Regions from separate parts of the Scandinavium sp. M-37 genome, predicted to be linked through region 1. Evidence: predicted binding sites of a transcription regulator. Region 1 holds the regulator's gene; each other region holds the start of a gene.
What was found. The regulator LexA, encoded in region 1, represses DNA repair genes until DNA is damaged. The targets are predictions, from matches to a motif close to TNCTGTATGTACATACAGNA.
Positions count from the first base shown of each region.

Region 2: ACG0Z5_RS10220 (DNA translocase FtsK 4TM domain-containing protein) is a predicted target of LexA. The motif match lies at 1,399-1,418, and genes of this name have one in related genera.
Region 3: dinB (DNA polymerase IV) is a predicted target of LexA. The motif match lies at 2,326-2,345, and genes of this name have one in related genera.
Region 4: umuD (translesion error-prone DNA polymerase V autoproteolytic subunit) is a predicted target of LexA. The motif match lies at 2,452-2,471, and genes of this name have one in related genera.

Region 1 covers NZ_JBIGIN010000009.1:88,632-92,844, reverse strand. Annotated here, with positions in the region: gene plsB (glycerol-3-phosphate 1-O-acyltransferase PlsB) at 1-1,234, opposite strand, end outside; gene ACG0Z5_RS09160 (diacylglycerol kinase) at 1,363-1,731, shown strand; gene lexA (transcriptional repressor LexA) at 1,841-2,449, shown strand; gene dinF (MATE family efflux transporter DinF) at 2,545-3,864, shown strand; gene ACG0Z5_RS09145 (CsbD family protein) at 4,013-4,213, shown strand, end outside.
Region 2 covers NZ_JBIGIN010000011.1:82,729-86,941, forward strand. Annotated here, with positions in the region: gene trxB (thioredoxin-disulfide reductase) at 1-315, opposite strand, end outside; gene lrp (leucine-responsive transcriptional regulator Lrp) at 866-1,360, shown strand; gene ACG0Z5_RS10220 (DNA translocase FtsK 4TM domain-containing protein) at 1,481-4,213, shown strand, end outside.
Region 3 covers NZ_JBIGIN010000018.1:35,834-40,046, reverse strand. Annotated here, with positions in the region: gene ACG0Z5_RS14300 (NADH:ubiquinone reductase (Na(+)-transporting) subunit D) at 1-163, shown strand, start outside; gene nqrE (NADH:ubiquinone reductase (Na(+)-transporting) subunit E) at 170-766, shown strand; gene nqrF (NADH:ubiquinone reductase (Na(+)-transporting) subunit F) at 778-2,001, shown strand; gene nqrM ((Na+)-NQR maturation NqrM) at 2,004-2,219, shown strand; gene dinB (DNA polymerase IV) at 2,363-3,421, shown strand; gene pepD (cytosol nonspecific dipeptidase) at 3,514-4,213, opposite strand, start outside.
Region 4 covers NZ_JBIGIN010000001.1:94,501-98,713, reverse strand. Annotated here, with positions in the region: gene ACG0Z5_RS00515 (NAD(P)H-dependent flavin oxidoreductase) at 1-288, shown strand, start outside; gene ACG0Z5_RS00510 (GNAT family N-acetyltransferase) at 410-853, shown strand; gene ACG0Z5_RS00505 (B3/4 domain-containing protein) at 969-1,655, opposite strand; gene ACG0Z5_RS00500 (helix-turn-helix domain-containing protein) at 1,699-2,301, shown strand; gene umuD (translesion error-prone DNA polymerase V autoproteolytic subunit) at 2,491-2,934, shown strand; gene ACG0Z5_RS00490 (LysR family transcriptional regulator) at 2,938-3,837, opposite strand; gene ACG0Z5_RS00485 (aldo/keto reductase) at 4,044-4,213, shown strand, end outside.

The sequences.
Region 1 (4,213 bases):
CACGCAGCATTGCCTGAATGGTCATAGACAGGGTGCCGGTTTTCGGATCCAGCAGACGACCGGTACGGGAACGCCCACCTTCCACGAAGTACTCAACGGAATAGCCGCGGCTGAACAGCTCGCCTAAGTATTCGCGGAATACGGTGGAATACAGCTTGTTACCCTTGAAGGTACGACGAATAAAGAACGCGCCCAGGCGGCGGAAAATCGGGCCCGCGGGCCAGAAATTCAGGTTGATGCCGGCGGCGATATGCGGCGGTACCAGGCCCTGGTGATAAAGCACGTAAGAGAGCAGCATGTAGTCCATGTGGCTGCGGTGGCAGGGCACATAGACAATCTCATGGCCGTCGTGCGCCAGCTGACGCACGCGCTCGGCGTTATTGACGTTGATCCCCTGGTACAAACGGTTCCAGGTGAAGCCGAGTACGCGGTCGGTGAGACGAATCATCTCGTAAGAGAAGTTGGCGGCAATCTCTTCCATCAGCGCAATGGCGTTCTGCTGTGCTTTTTCATGGGAGATTTTCTTGCTACGCGCTTCGTCTTCCACCGCACGGGCAATCGCTTTGGACGCCAGCAGCTTATTGAACAAGTCCTGACGGGCTGGCAGACGCGGGCCAACGGCAGCCAGACGCTGACGGGCAAAATGGGTACGCGCTACGCGGGCCAGCTTCTGAGCGATGATTTTATCGGTGCCATGCTCGGTGGCCATGCGGCGCAGCGACACGGACGGCGAGAAACGCACGAAGCTGTCGCGACCAAGCCAGGTCACGGCGAAGAATTTCTGGAAGCCGTTCATCATGCGCAGTGGCGGATTAGCTTCGCCTTTTTCACGGCCCGGTGAGCGACCAAACATCACCGACACAGGGACCATTTGCACATCGAGTTCTGGATTGCTGCGATGCAAATCCAGATAATTATGGAAGAGCTTGATAGACTCTTCTTTCGGCGTGTAATACGTAAACGCGCGCGGCCCGCCGTGAATGAACACGTAGCGCGGCAACACGGTGCCGTCGATCTCCAGCGGTTCCAGTGGATCCGGGAGGTCATGCGCCAGACACTGGGCGCGTAAGGTCAGCAGATCTGCTTTCGAGTTATACGGCAGAACATACATAATTGGGCGTGAGGTATCGAGTCCCAGCTCCTCGGCAGGATTTGCCGGGATAGACTTGCTTTTTACCAGCACGCTTAATGGTAAATTCAGTAATTTATAGTAAATTCGTGGCCAGCCAGACATAAACGATGTAAAGCCTCTGGTTAATCATGCAAATGCGCCGCAAGGATAACAGAAAGTGCACAGAATATCTGTTCTACCACGCGCGGCACACACCGACATTGACGCTAATAATGTAAAAGGTTCTTTTGATGGCAAATGATACCACCGGGTTCACCCGAATCTTCAAAGCGGCAGGCTATTCCTGGAAGGGCTTCCGCGCCGCATGGCAAAACGAAGCGGCCTTTCGCCAGGAGGGAACCGCCGCCATTATCGCCGTCATTATTGCCTGTTGGTTAGACGTGGATGCGATAACCCGGGTGCTGCTGATTGGCTCGGTCCTGTTGGTGATGATAGTGGAAATTCTCAACAGTGCGATTGAAGCCGTGGTCGATCGCATCGGCACAGAACGTCACGAGCTGTCCGGGCGAGCAAAAGACATGGGCTCCGCCGCGGTACTGCTGTCGATTATGGTCGCCGTCTTCACCTGGGTGTCGCTGCTGTGGACGCATTTTCGCTAACGCTCGCATAATTACGCAAACGTCTGGTTTTTTGTGCGTTTTGCGGTTCCAAAATCGCCATTAGCTGTATATACTCACAGCATAACTGTATATACACCCAGGGGGCGGAATGAAAGCGTTAACGACCAGGCAGCAAGAGGTGTTCGATCTTATCCGGGATCACATCAGCCAAACGGGCATGCCGCCAACGCGTGCGGAAATCGCGCAGCGCTTGGGGTTCCGTTCCCCGAACGCGGCTGAAGAGCACCTGAAAGCGCTGGCACGTAAAGGCGTAATCGAGATTGTTTCCGGCGCATCCCGCGGTATTCGTCTGCTGATTGAAGAAGAATCAGGCATTCCGCTGATTGGCCGCGTCGCAGCAGGTGAACCCCTGCTGGCACAGCAACATATCGAAGCACATTACCAGGTCGATCCAGCGATGTTTAAGCCGAGCGCTGATTTCCTGCTGCGCGTTAGCGGCATGTCGATGCGTGATATCGGTATTCTCGACGGCGATCTGCTGGCGGTACACAAAACCCAGGACGTGCGTAACGGCCAGGTGGTTGTCGCCCGTATCGATGACGAAGTGACCGTGAAACGCCTGAAAAAGCAGGGCAGCACCGTTGAACTACTGCCGGAAAACAGTGAGTTTTCCCCGATTGTGGTCGATCTGCGCAAGCAGAACTTCTCCATCGAAGGGCTGGCGGTTGGCGTTATCCGCAACGGCGAATGGCAGTAACCGTCTCGCCAGGCCGGAATTAAGTATTTTCAGTGGCGCCGTTCTGGCGCCATTTTGTTATCTTTTTTACCTCATTCACTCTCACAGGTTTTCTCATGTCGCTATTCACCGCTGCGGACAAGGCATTGTGGCGTCTCGCGCTACCGATGATTTTCTCCAACATTACCGTGCCACTGCTTGGGCTGGTGGATACGGCGGTTATCGGCCATCTCGATAGCCCGGTGTACCTCGGCGGCGTGGCGGTCGGATCAATGGCGACCAGCTTCCTGTTTATGCTGCTGCTGTTCCTGCGTATGAGCACGACCGGCCTGACCGCGCAAGCCTTCGGCGCAAAAGATCCTGTTCGCCTCGCCAGAGCGCTGGTACAGCCGTTGCTCCTGGCGCTGGGCGCGGGAGCGGCCATCGTGCTGCTGCGCATCCCGTTGATTGACCTGGCGCTGCATATTGTCGGCGGCAGCGAGGCGGTGCTCGAACAGGCCCGCCGCTTCCTCGAGATTCGTTGGCTGAGCGCGCCTGCATCGCTGGCTAACCTGGTGCTGTTGGGCTGGCTGCTTGGGGTTCAGTATGCGCGGGCCCCGGTGATTTTGCTGGTGGTCGGCAATGTGCTGAACATCGCGCTCGATTTATGGCTGGTGATGGGCCTGCACATGAACGTGCAGGGCGCTGCGCTGGCCACGGTCTGCGCCGAATACGTGACTTTTTTCATCGGCCTACTGATGGTGCGTCGGGTGTTACACCTGCGGGGCATTTCGTGGGCGCTATTGAAAGACGCCTGGCGCGGTAATATTCGCCGCCTGCTGGCGCTCAACCGCGACATCATGCTGCGCTCGCTGCTGCTCCAACTGTGCTTTGGCGCGCTGACGGTAATGGGCGCCCGGCTTGGGAGCGACATCGTCGCGGTCAACGCGGTGCTGATGACCATGCTGACCTTTACCGCCTACGCGCTGGACGGCTTTGCCTACGCGGTGGAAGCCCACTCCGGCCAGGCGTATGGTGCGCGGGATGGCAGCCAGCTCTTGCAGGTCTGGAAAGCGGCGTGCCGTCAATCCGGCATTGTCGCCCTGGCGTTTGCGCTGATTTATGCCCTGGCGGGGGAACACATTGTCGCCATGCTAACGTCCATCACTGAACTGCGTGAACTGGCCGATCGCTACGTTATCTGGCAGGTGGTTTTACCGGTAATAGGCGTGTGGTGTTATCTGCTTGATGGCATGTTTATTGGTGCGACGCGTGGGGCGGAGATGCGTAACAGCATGGCGGTAGCGGCGGCGGGTTTTGCCCTGACTCTGCTCACCGTGCCCGTTTTCGGCAACCACGGATTGTGGCTGGCGCTGGCGGTATTCCTCGCTCTGCGCGGCCTGGCGCTGGCGTGGATTTGGCGGCGTCACTGGCAACACGGAACCTGGTTTTCGTAGCCGCTTCGTTTTTAGTCGATGGTTAAAGATTCTGAATAATCTCCAGCTGGCAAAATCCTTACCTATACTGAATATCACGTCCAGCAGAAAACAGTGTTTTACGGACGATGTTATTTCACTCTCTCCACCGAACTAAGAGGAATGGATCATGAATAAAGACGAAGTCGGCGGTAACTGGAAACAGCTCAAAGGTAAAGTGAAAGAGAAATGGGGTAAGCTGACCGATGATGATTTTACCGTCATTGAAGGTAAGCGCGACCAGCTGGTCGGGAAAATCCAGGAGCGTTACGGCTATGCGAAAGATCAGGCCGAGGACGAAGTGAAAGACTGGGAAACCCGCAACGATTAC
Region 2 (4,213 bases), on a different contig from region 1:
GGTGTATTCGCCGCTGTCGCCGGTCAGACGGAACGGACGATTCTGTAAATCGACCTTGTTAATGTGGTCGAACAGGATTTCGGTTTCAAATTTCACCGCGTGCTCATGCATACGTTCCATTAGCAGCGGACCGGTCAGATCGCTCGGGTCGCCTGGCCAGTTTTCCACTTCTGTGGTGGTGGTCAACTGACCGCCTTTTTCCATGCCGGTAATCAGTACCGGTTGCAGGTTAGCGCGTGCAGCATAGACCGCAGCGGTATAGCCCGCTGGTCCAGAACCAAGAATAAGCAGTTTACTGTGTTTGGCCGTGCCCATGAGATCCCCATAAATGTTGGCAGACAATGGGCGGGATTGTAGGGAATTTGCGGAGGTAATAAAAGAGTGCAGAAATTTTGTTAACGATATGTGTAATAGATGGCGTCAATGAATTGGTGGTTTTATCAACGACTGTGATAACTCATTCTACTGCGAACCGGGGGATTATAAGGAGATAACATGATGATCAACCGGGACTGATAATGAATATCTGGCATGTTGTACTAAAAATCGATGTTTTGCTTTGACAATCCCCTGTGCTTTTGCGAAAACATTGATGGGAGAAAAAAGCAGTGTTTGTTGTGTAGTGAATGTTCATGCACGCAAATGCCATTTTTAACCGGGTCAGCATTATCGACGCATGGCGTGGACAGACGCCATACGAGATAACGATGACTGCCATCAGGCAACGGCTTCTCAACACGTACCCTTGGGTTATGCAATACATCTGGTGACAGATTTGTAGCGCAGGCGACGGGCACAGGCTCTGAACAGTGAAGTGCACAGGGTCAAGACAGGAGTAGGGAAGGAATACAGAGAGACAATAATAATGGTAGATAGCAAGAAGCGCCCAGGCAAAGATCTCGACCGCATCGATCGCAACATTTTGAACGAATTGCAAAAGGATGGGCGAATTTCCAACGTTGAGCTTTCTAAACGAGTGGGACTTTCTCCGACGCCTTGCCTTGAGCGTGTTCGTCGGCTGGAAAGACAAGGGTTTATTCAGGGATACACCGCGCTGCTGAACCCGCATTATCTGGATGCATCGCTGCTGGTCTTTGTTGAGATAACTCTGAATCGTGGCGCCCCGGATGTGTTTGAGCAATTTAACTCCGCTGTGCAAAAACTTGAAGAAATTCAAGAGTGTCACTTGGTTTCCGGTGATTTCGACTACCTGTTGAAAACCCGTGTACCGGACATGTCAGCGTACCGTAAGTTGTTAGGTGAAACCCTGCTGCGCCTGCCAGGCGTGAATGACACCCGTACCTACGTGGTTATGGAAGAGGTTAAGCAGAGTAATCGTCTGGTAATTAAGACGCGCTAACACGGAACAGGTGCAAAATCAGCGTAAGTTGATTACACTCCTGGTAATCCATACAGCAACAGTGCCGGGGAGACCCGGCGCTGTTGTCCGTTTTAGCATCAAGGACCTGGAGAGCCTTTCTTGAGCCAGGAATACACTGAAGAAAAAGAAGTCACCATTAACAGATTAAGCAGCGGGCGCCGACTCCTGGAAGCGTTCCTAATCCTCTGTTCTCTTTTTGCCATCTGGCTGATGGCAGCATTGCTTAGTTTCAACCCTTCCGATCCCAGTTGGTCACAAACCGCCTGGCATGAACCGATCCATAATCTTGGTGGAATGCCAGGGGCGTGGTTCGCGGATACGCTGTTCTTCATTTTCGGCATCATGGCTTATACCCTGCCGGTGATGATTATCGGCGCGTGCTGGTTTGCATACCGGCATCAGGCCAGTGACGAATACGTCGATTACTTTGCCGTTGCGCTACGCCTGATTGGCGTGCTGGCGATGATCCTCACCATGTGCGGACTTGCCGCAATCAACGCGGATGATATCTGGTATTTCGCTTCCGGCGGTGTGATCGGCAGCCTGCTGAGCACGGCGTTACAGCCGATGTTGCACAGCAGCGGCGGCACCCTGGCACTGTTGTGCATCTGGGCCGCTGGCCTGACGCTGTTCACCGGCTGGTCCTGGGTGAGCATTGCTGAGAAAATCGGCAACTGGATCCTCAATATTCTGACCTTCGCCAGCAATCGGACGCGTCGCGACGACACCTGGATTGATGAAGAAGAGTTTGAAGACGACGAAGATGAGTATGTCGCCGAACCGCGTAAAGAAGGGCGTCGGGCCCGTATTCTTCGCGGTGCGCTGGCTCGTCGGCAGCGCATTGCTGATAAGTTCAGCAACCCGATGGGACGCAAAACCGACGCGGCGCTGTTCTCTGGTCGTCGAATGGATGAACCTGAGAGTGATGTTCATTATAGCGCTCGCGGTCAGGCCGCCGATGCGGATGATGTGTTGTTCTCTGGCACTACCGCGGTTCATCCACCGGCGTGGGATGATAACGACCCGTTGATGAACGGCCACTCTATTGCGGCCCCGGTTGCTGCAGCCGCCGCCGCGACTGCGTCAGTCCAGACCTGGGCTGAAACGGCCGCTCCGGCGATGGTTGCACCCGCAGTGACGGATGTTGCTTCTGGCGATGCCATGGGGGCTGTATCGGGTGTCGAAATGGCACCGCAGAGTGTCGAATGGCAGCCAGTCCCGACGCCGCATACCCCTGAACCCGTTATTGCGCCGTCGCCGGACAATTGGCCACCGCAGGCTCCGGTGACGCAACCTGAATACGTCCAACCGGAAGCCTTCCGTCAACCCCCTTCCATTGAAGAACTGTGGCCGGAACCGGAACAGCCGCAATACGCGCCACCTGAGCAGCACTGGCAGCCAGAGCCTGAGTATCACGCTCAGCCTGCGTATGTGCCACCAGTGGAGCAGACTCCGCCGCCGATGCCAGAAGTCGCTCCGGAAGAAGAAATCAAACCGCAGCGTCCACCGCTTTACTACTTCGAAGAAGTGGAAGAGAAGCGGGCGCGTGAGCGTGAGCAGCTTGCCGCGTGGTATCAGCCAACGCCTGAACCGGCGACCGTGATACCGACCACGCCAATGCCAACCATGCCTGTACCCCCTGCCCCGGCGATTGATCCGATGGCAGCCGTTGCACCTGTGGCCGCCAGCGTTCATCAGGCAACAGCGGCGGCCAGCGCGGCAACCGCTGCGGCGTCAGCAGCACAGATGTTCAGCCCGGCTGACGCCCCGCGTCCACAAATCAAAGAGGGCATTGGCCCGCAGTTACCGCGTCCGAATCGGGTGCGCGTGCCTACTCGCCGCGAGCTGGCGTCGGCTTCGTTTGGCATTAAGTTGCCTTCGCAGCGCATGGCAGAAGAGCGCGCACGTGAAGAGGGGCTTAATCAGCATTACACCGATGAGCTGATGGGCGATGAAGAAGCCGATGAGATGCATCAGGACCAACTGGCCCGTCAGTTTGCGGCGACGCAGCAGCAGCGTTACGGCGAACAGTACGAAGAACCATCGCAGGAAGACCAAGATAACGCCGCGGAAGCCGAGCTGGCTCGCCAGTTTGCGGCGACGCAGCAGCAACGTTATTCCAGCGAACAGCCGCAAGGGGCGAGTCCGTTCTCAACGGCAGATTATGAATTCTCGCCGATGAAAACCCTGGTTGATGAGTCGCCAAGAGCACCGTTGTTCACCCCAAGCGCAATGCCGGAACAGCCGCAGCAGGCTTACCAGCAGCCGCAGCCGATGGCACCGCAGCAGGCTTATCAGCAACCACAGCAGGTTGTTCAGCCTCAGCAGCAGCAGACGTATCAGCCACAGGCTTATCAACAGCCACAACAAGCGCCAGCGCCCCAGCCGCAGGAAAGCCTCATTCACCCGCTGCTGATGCGTAACGGGGACGACCGTCCGCTGCAAAAACCGACCACGCCGCTGCCATCGCTGGATCTGTTGACCCCGCCGCCGAGCGAAGTTGAGCCGGTTGATACCTTTGCCCTTGAGCAGACAGCCCGTCTGGTTGAAACGCGTCTGGCCGATTTCCGCATCAAAGCGGACGTGGTGAACTATTCCCCAGGCCCGGTGATCACCCGTTTTGAGCTGAATCTGGCTCCTGGCGTTAAGGCCGCGCGCATTTCGAACCTGTCTCGTGACCTGGCACGTTCCTTGTCTACGGTGGCGGTGCGTGTGGTTGAAGTTATCCCAGGCAAGCCGTATGTGGGCCTGGAATTGCCGAACAAAAAGCGTCAGACCGTTTACCTGCGTGAAGTGTTGGACTGCGCCAAGTTCCGTGAAAGCCCGTCCCCG
Region 3 (4,213 bases), on a different contig from region 1:
CAGCGGCAAACTGTTCGGCATCACCGTCCTGCAAACCGTGCAGAACGGCGGCTGGTATCAGCCGAATGGCCTGTTCCTGCTCGCGCCGAGCGCCTTTTTCATCATCGGTCTGATTATCTGGGCGCTGCGTAGCTGGAAGCCGGAACAGCAGGAGAAGGAGTAACCGATTATGGCTCACTACATTAGTCTTTTTGTCCGCGCAGTGTTCGTTGAAAACATGGCGTTGGCCTTCTTCCTCGGCATGTGTACGTTCCTTGCGGTGTCGAAGAAAGTCTCTACGGCGTTCGGCCTGGGGGTGGCGGTCACGGTGGTTCTCGGTATTTCTGTGCCGGTCAACAACCTGATTTACAACCTGGTGCTGCGCGACGGTGCGCTGGTTGAAGGGGTGGATCTTAGTTTCCTCAACTTCATCACCTTTATCGGGGTGATCGCGGCTCTGGTGCAAATTCTCGAGATGATCCTCGATAAGTATTTCCCGTCGCTGTACACCGCGCTGGGGATCTTCCTCCCATTGATCGCCGTGAACTGTGCGATCTTTGGTGGCGTCTCGTTTATGGTTCAGCGCGACTACAACTTCCCTGAATCTGTGGTCTACGGCTTTGGATCCGGCATCGGCTGGATGCTGGCGATCGTCGCGATGGCGGGGATTCGCGAGAAGATGAAATACGCCAACGTGCCCGCAGGACTGCGTGGCTTAGGGATCACCTTTATCACCACCGGACTGATGGCATTAGGGTTTATGTCGTTCTCCGGCGTGCAGCTATAAGGGCGTAGGTTATGGAAATTATTCTTGGCGTGGTGATGTTCACGCTGATTGTTCTCGCGCTGTCACTGCTGATTCTGGCGGCGCGCGCGAAGCTGGTGAATTCCGGCGACGTAGTGATAGAAATCAACAACGAAGCCGACAAGCAAATCCGTACCCCGGCGGGGGACAAACTGCTGAACACGCTGTCGAGCAACGGCATTTTCGTGTCGTCTGCCTGCGGCGGGGGCGGTTCCTGCGGCCAGTGCCGGGTGACGGTGAAAGAGGGCGGCGGCGATATTCTGCCGACCGAACTGTCGCACATCAGCAAGCGTGAAGCGAAAGAGGGCTGCCGTCTGGCGTGTCAGGTCGCCGTGCGTCAGGACATGAAAATTGAGCTGCCGGAAGAAATCTTTGGCGTGAAGAAATGGGAATGCGAAGTTATCTCCAATGATAACAAAGCCACCTTCATCAAAGAGCTCAAACTGGCAATCCCGGAAGGTGAAAGCGTACCGTTCCGCGCGGGCGGCTATATTCAGATTGAGTGCCCGTCGCACAAAGTGGCCTACGCCGATTTTGACGTGCCGGACGAATACCGCGGGGACTGGGATAAATTCAATCTGTTCCGCTATGTTTCCGAAGTCAAAGAGCCAACGCTGCGCGCCTATTCGATGGCGAACTACCCGGATGAGAAAGGCATTATTATGCTTAACGTCCGTATCGCCACGCCGCCGCCGTCAGCGCCGGATGTGCCGCCGGGTATTATGTCCTCTTACATCTGGTCGCTGAAAGCGGGCGATAAGGTGACGATTTCCGGGCCGTTTGGTGAGTTCTTTGCCAAAGATACCGACGCCGAAATGGTATTTATCGGCGGTGGCGCAGGGATGGCCCCGATGCGTTCGCACATTTTCGATCAGCTCAAGCGCCTGGGCAGCAAGCGTAAAATCAGCTTCTGGTATGGGGCGCGTTCGCTGCGTGAAATGTTCTACGACGAGGAGTTTGAACAGCTGGCGCGGGAAAACCCGAACTTCACCTTCCACGTGGCGCTGTCCGATCCGCAGCCGGAAGATAACTGGACCGGGCATACCGGGTTCATTCACAACGTCCTGTATGAGAACTACCTCAAACATCACGCTGCGCCGGAAGACTGTGAGTTCTATATGTGTGGGCCACCGGTGATGAACGCGGCGGTAATCCGTATGCTGAAAGATCTTGGCGTTGAGGATGAAAACATCATGCTCGATGATTTTGGAGGCTGATGATGTTAACGGTATTTCTGGCGACCTTTGTGGTGTTTGTGCTGGTCATCTTCGGTATGTCACTCGGCTATCTGGTGAAGCGTAAAAGCATCCAGGGCAGCTGCGGCGGCATCTCGTCGCTGGGGATGGAAAAAGTGTGTGACTGTCCGGAACCCTGCGATGCGCGGAAAAAACGGATGGCCCGCGAAGCGCAGCGCCAGCAAAACCGTATCCTCTAGTCCGTGATGTAGGCCCGGCAAAAGCAGTGCCGTCGGGCAAAAAAGGCCGGGTGGCGCTCTGCTTACCTGGCCTACAAAACCCCACGCTTCTCATTCCTGATAAATATACTGTATACTTACACAGTAATCTGTGAGGGCTGAGTATGCGCAAAATTATCCACGTTGATATGGACTGCTTTTTTGCCGCCGTTGAAATGCGGGATAATCCAGCCCTGCGCGATATTCCGATTGCCATCGGTGGCAGCCGTGAACGGCGCGGCGTTATCAGCACCGCCAATTATCCGGCGCGTAAATTTGGTGTGCGCAGCGCAATGCCCACCGGCATGGCTCTCAAACTTTGCCCGCATCTGACGCTGCTGCCGGGCCGCTTTGATGCCTATAAAGAGGCATCCATTCATATCCGGGAGATCTTCTCCCGCTACACCTCGCTGATTGAACCGCTGTCGCTCGACGAAGCCTATCTCGATGTGACCGACAGCCTGCACTGTCAGGGGTCTGCCACGCTGATGGCACAGGAAATTCGCCAGACCATCGAACGTGAACTGAATCTCACCGCCTCGGCGGGCGTCGCCCCAGTGAAGTTTCTCGCCAAAATCGCCTCCGATCTCAACAAGCCCAACGGCCAGTACGTGATAACGCCTGACGAAGTGCCTGCGTTCCTGAAAACGCTGACGCTGTCGAAAATTCCGGGAGTGGGGAAAGTCTCTGCCGCCAAGCTCGAAGGCATGGGACTGCGCACCTGTGAAGATGTGCAGAACAGTGATTTGGCAATGCTACTCAAACGCTTTGGCAAATTTGGTCGGGTGCTGTGGGAGCGCAGTAACGGCATCGACGAGCGCGATGTCAACAACGAGCGACTGCGCAAATCGGTTGGCGTTGAGCGCACGCTGGCGGAGGACATTCATGAATGGGCAGACTGCGAAGCGATCATCACCCGACAGCTTTATCCCGAACTGGAGCGTCGGCTGGCGAAGGTTAAACCGGATCTGTTGATTGCCCGTCAGGGCGTAAAACTCAAGTTCAACGATTTTCAGCAGACCACGCAGGAGCACGTCTGGCCGAAGCTCAATCAGGAAGATTTGATTGCCACGGCCTATAAAGCCTGGCATGAACGACGCGGTGGACGCGGAGTACGGCTGGTGGGATTACACGTCACGCTGCTCGATCCGCAGCTTGAAAGACAGTTGGTGTTGGGATTGTAGCGTGGTTGAATGCCCGGCGGCGCTAAGCTGGCATCGGCCTACAGGTTTTGTAGGCCCGATAAGCGCCAGCGCCATCGGGCAATATCAAAGACTTACTTCGCTGGAATAGATTTCAGCAGTTCGGTCAGCAGGGTCCAGTACTGGCCCACGCTTTCGATATGAACCTGCTCATCCGGGGAGTGTGGTCCGGTGATGGTTGGTCCGATGGAAACCATGTCCATGTCCGGGTACGGTTTTTTGAACAGACCGCATTCCAGACCGGCGTGGATAATCTGAATGTTCGGGGTTTTGTTGAACAGACGCAGATAGGTTTCACGTACCAGGTGCATAACCGGGGAGTTCGCATCTGGCTGCCAGCCCGGGTAACCGCCTTTCGGTGCCGTTTGCGCGCCCGCCATTTTACCCAGCGACTCCAGCATGCTGACCACGTAGTCTTTACCGCTGTCGATCAGGGAACGGATCAGGCAGATGATTTCCACGTTGTCGTCATGCATGGTGACCACGCCGACGTTCAGAGAGGTTTCAACCACGCCTTTCGCCACGTCGGAATTACGGATCACGCCGTTCGGGGTGGCATTCAGCAACTGAATGAAGGTATCGCGAGATTTTTCGCTCAGGGCATTTTTATCCGCGCTCACGGCTTCCAGAACCACGGTCAGATTCTTCTCTTTCGCCGCCAGTTCGTTTTTCAGGATTGAGAGGTACTCATCAGCCAGCGCTTTCAGGGTTTCCACTTTTGCTGCCGGAACGGCAACGGTGGTGAAGGCTTCACGTGGGATGGCGTTACGCAGG
Region 4 (4,213 bases), on a different contig from region 1:
GTGAAAGACAAAATCATTCACGCTGACGGGCTCGACATGCTGCTGTTCCGTACTTTGCCCGATTATTATCGTTCATTACCTGGCAAGCTGGCAGAAAAACTGGTGCAAATGGATAAAGCTGGAGCCAGTAACGAAGAGCTTGGCAAAACCATGGGAGGTTTACGTGGTCTGCGTATTGGGATGCTCGAAGGAAATACTGATGAAGGTTATATCTCACTGGGCACCGGCATCGGCAGTATTCGGGAGATTAAAACTGTCGCTAAAGTGGTTAATGAATTAGCGGTGTGAAAGTTTCCCGCCCCGTGTAGGTCTGGTCAGTCAACTGCCTGCGCATGTACTCAATTTTATCTGCATGATATATTTAACATTGTTATATAGTTTCCTTTTTACTCATGCCTGGGCAGACCTGATGAATATTAATATACGACCTGCACTTATTTCTGATGTCGATAGTATTTTCGATGTCAGAACGTCAGTTATCGAAAATCATCTTAGTCGCGAAGAAATGCGGCAGATGGGAATTACTGAAAGCGTAGTGGCCGATATGATTCAGAGTAGCGCCTGCGCGTGGGTTGCGACAGAAAATGAAAAAATCATCGGGTTCTCAATGATTTTGCCGGATGAAGGTTGTCTCTTTGCAGCCTTTGTTCGCCCGGAGTATGAAGGTAAAGGTGCCGGGCGTAGGCTTGTTATGGCCGCTGAGCAGCAGTTGTTCAAACAGCATGATATTGCCTGGCTGGAAACCGATAAGCACAGTCGCGCAGCGAAATTTTACCTGCATCTCGGCTGGGGGAATCAAACGGATATCAACGAAACGGATATCCGATTAGAGAAAACAAATCGTCGCGTATAGCCCTTTTCACAAGGACCGGCAGATTACCGGTCCAGTGGGAAAGTTATTGCAAAGCGCGGTTGTCACACCAGCACCCTATTCGGAATACCGTTTCTTCTGAATGACATAACCGGGACTACTCGCTGATGAGAGCAACCTCAAACCGCACACCCGGCATCATTTTTTCAAGACCGTCGGTCAGCATCTTTCCAGCTTCATGAAGTTTCTCCAGCGGCATCTGCGGGAGACTCTCCAGAATGAACCACATTTGCTGAGCCTCCACATCTAAACGGGTTCTGATCCCCTGTCGCCAGTTCCAGCGACGACAGGTCACGCCGATATCATCACACCAGATAACTTCCCCACGCGCGGGATATTCCACCGCAGGTTCACCTTCTTTAAAGGTATCAAAAGGCTCGTTGCCTTCTGCCATTTTCAGGCGCGGCGAGCCCTGGTATGCAGCCCTATTTTCGCCTCCAACAGGAATGGCATATCGCAGGCTGACGGCATTATAGAGATCCACCACCGGATCGAGGGCTGGCATCGTGCCATCACGAAGCACACGCTTACGCAATGCATCAGCCGAACAGGGAGTACGTTTCGGCTTGGCACCGAAGCCCTGAAACACCGCTGCCCAGGCAGCCATATGAGCTTCAGCCCACTCAGGTACTCCCATCTGAACGGCTTCACAGGCGTCTTTCAGCGCCGATTCCCCGACATCAGGGTTCACTACAGGCGCGCCCTGTACATAGATACTGAGAGCCCGAAAACCGGGGGCGATACCATAGACCTCAGGGGCAATTGACGGAGTGACTGTAAACACGGGATAATCCTTTAATGACTAATTTATTCCATGATATCGACCAATGACCAAAAAAGTCAATTTAGTGACCAGCGCAGGTGCGGATGTCAGCACCGTGAACGAAGCCGTATCTCAGCGGATTAAGCTATATCGTAAGCAAAAAAAATTATCGCTTGATGAGTTATCCCGGCGAGCCAATATCAGTAAAGGCATGCTGGTCGAAATTGAAGGATGTAAGGCCAACCCGAGTATTGCGCTGTTGTGTCGTCTTGCCGCAGCGATGGGGGTATCTGTCGCGGATTTTGTGGATGTGAGCATTAAGCCTGATGTTCACATTATTACTGAAGCGGAGATCCCAGAACTGTGGAGAGGAGACAAGGGGGGAAGTGCCCGACTCCTTGCTGGTTCGGATGGGCCGGACATGACCGAACTCTGGTTATGGGAAATGCTGCCCGGCGAGAAATTTCATTCTACAGGACACCCCTCTGGAACGCTGGAGCTGCTGTATGTGCAGTCTGGAACGCTTACGCTTGGTGTGAAAGAGACGGTGTATAAGGTGAATAGCGGTTGCTCGGCGACAGCCAAAACGGATGTGCCTCACTTCTATGAAAACCAGGAAGAATCCCCCCTGAATTTCATTATGACCGTTAACGAAAAAGCATCCTGATGAGGCGACTTCTTGTTGAACCTACCGCACAAAGCGGTCATTTTACTCAGCGTCGGGCGAATCGTCCGCACACTTTAAATTCCCTGCCCCTTCAACGGCTTTCCGGGATCCGCCGCCAGGGCACTTGATCATTCCCATCAACCTCGGCAATACTGTATATATAAACAGTATTGCCGAGGTTGTTTACTGATGAAGCCCATTCCTTCCACTAACACAGAGAGTGCCATCGCCCTGCCGCTCTTTACCGAGCGCGTCTCCTGCGGCTTTCCGAGCCCGGCGGCGGACTATATTGATGAAGCCATCGATCTGGTGAAAAGCCTGATCCCGCATCCCTCTGCCACCTACGTTTTGCGCGTATCGGGCGATTCAATGCGGGATGCGGCGATCGTGCCGGAGTCAATGTTGCTGGTGGATTCCAGCCTGCGGGCGGGCGATGGTGATATCGTGGTGGCCCGTCTGAGCAGCGGATTTACCGTCAAGCGTCTGCGGCTGCACCCTGCCCCGCATCTGATGCCTGAGAACCCGGCCTATTCGCCGATCCCCCTTCACGAAAGCGACGACGTGCAGATCCTCGGGGTTGTTACCACGGTGATCACCCTGCCGCAGCGGTCTGCCCCATACAAAGCGAAATGAGGGTTATGTTTTTGTTTTCATGATTAAAAAATCAATCAGCGCCTGGACCCTTTTTGCCTTGCCGGTACTTTTTAAATAGTAGAGATAAACCGGGGGATAGGTTTTCCAGTAAGGTCTCATGACCGGGATAAAATTTTCTTTGTCAGGCTGCAATTCATATACCGGCTCAAACATTCTGCCGATCCCAAGCCCACTGCGTATTCCGTCAGCCATCACATCAATATCATTACTGATGAGCTGCCCCGGCATTTCAACCGTTAGCGGGTCGCCTTTATCTTCCAGCATTAACGGGAGGATGCGGTTATTGGTGATAAAGCGATAGCCGATTAGTTGATGCTGATGTAAATCTGCCGGATATTCCGGTGTGCCATATTGTTCAAGATAGGCGGCAGAGGCATACAAGCCTTCATGAAAGGGCTTCATTAACTGGCGAGCCACCACGCCCTCTTCCAGAATATCGCCAAAGCGAATGCCCATATCAAAGCGTTCATCAATCAAATTCACGGTTCCGTCATAAACGGAGACCTCAAGCTGGATCCCCGGATAAGTTTGGCAAAACTCCACCATACAGGGTTTCAGAATTAGCAGGTAGGCAAAGCGAGACAGCGTAATTCTGACCAGCCCTGACGGCTCCTGATTCAGGTCTTTGATGTTTTCCACCGCCCCTTCTAGCGACGCCACCGCCCGCAATGTCTGTTGCAACAGTTGTTCCCCGGCATCGGTTAACTCAATACGCCGCGTAGTGCGGACAAAAAGCGGGTGGCCGATATGCTGCTCAAGCAGTTTTAGCGCTTTGCTCACGGAAGGCGGCGTTATCTCAAGTTTTCTCGCCGCAGCAGTAATGCTGCCCTCACGCGCAATGCTCTGGAAAATACGAATTTGGTTGTAAATGACATTGTTCATGGCGATATCCGAATGAAGATACAGCATAGATTATTAGCTATTGGCTAAAAGTGTATAAGCCATTGCTGCCCTAAACAACAGAATCAGGGTTGTTTATACTGCCTTTTCGTTAACATTGGCTCACGAAATTTATCCGGAACACGGTGGGAAACTGGCCATAAATGACGCCGTCACGTTCATTAAACAGACAGGATAAGGAGATAAGTATGCAGTATGTAAACCTCGGGCGAAGCGGTCTGAAAGTCTCTCGACTGTGTCTGGGATGCATGAGTTATGGCGAACCAGGACGTCTTCCGCAGCCCTGGTCACTGGATGAAAAGACTTCGCGGCCCTTAATCCGCCAGGCGCTTGAGGCCGGTATTAATTTTTTTGATAC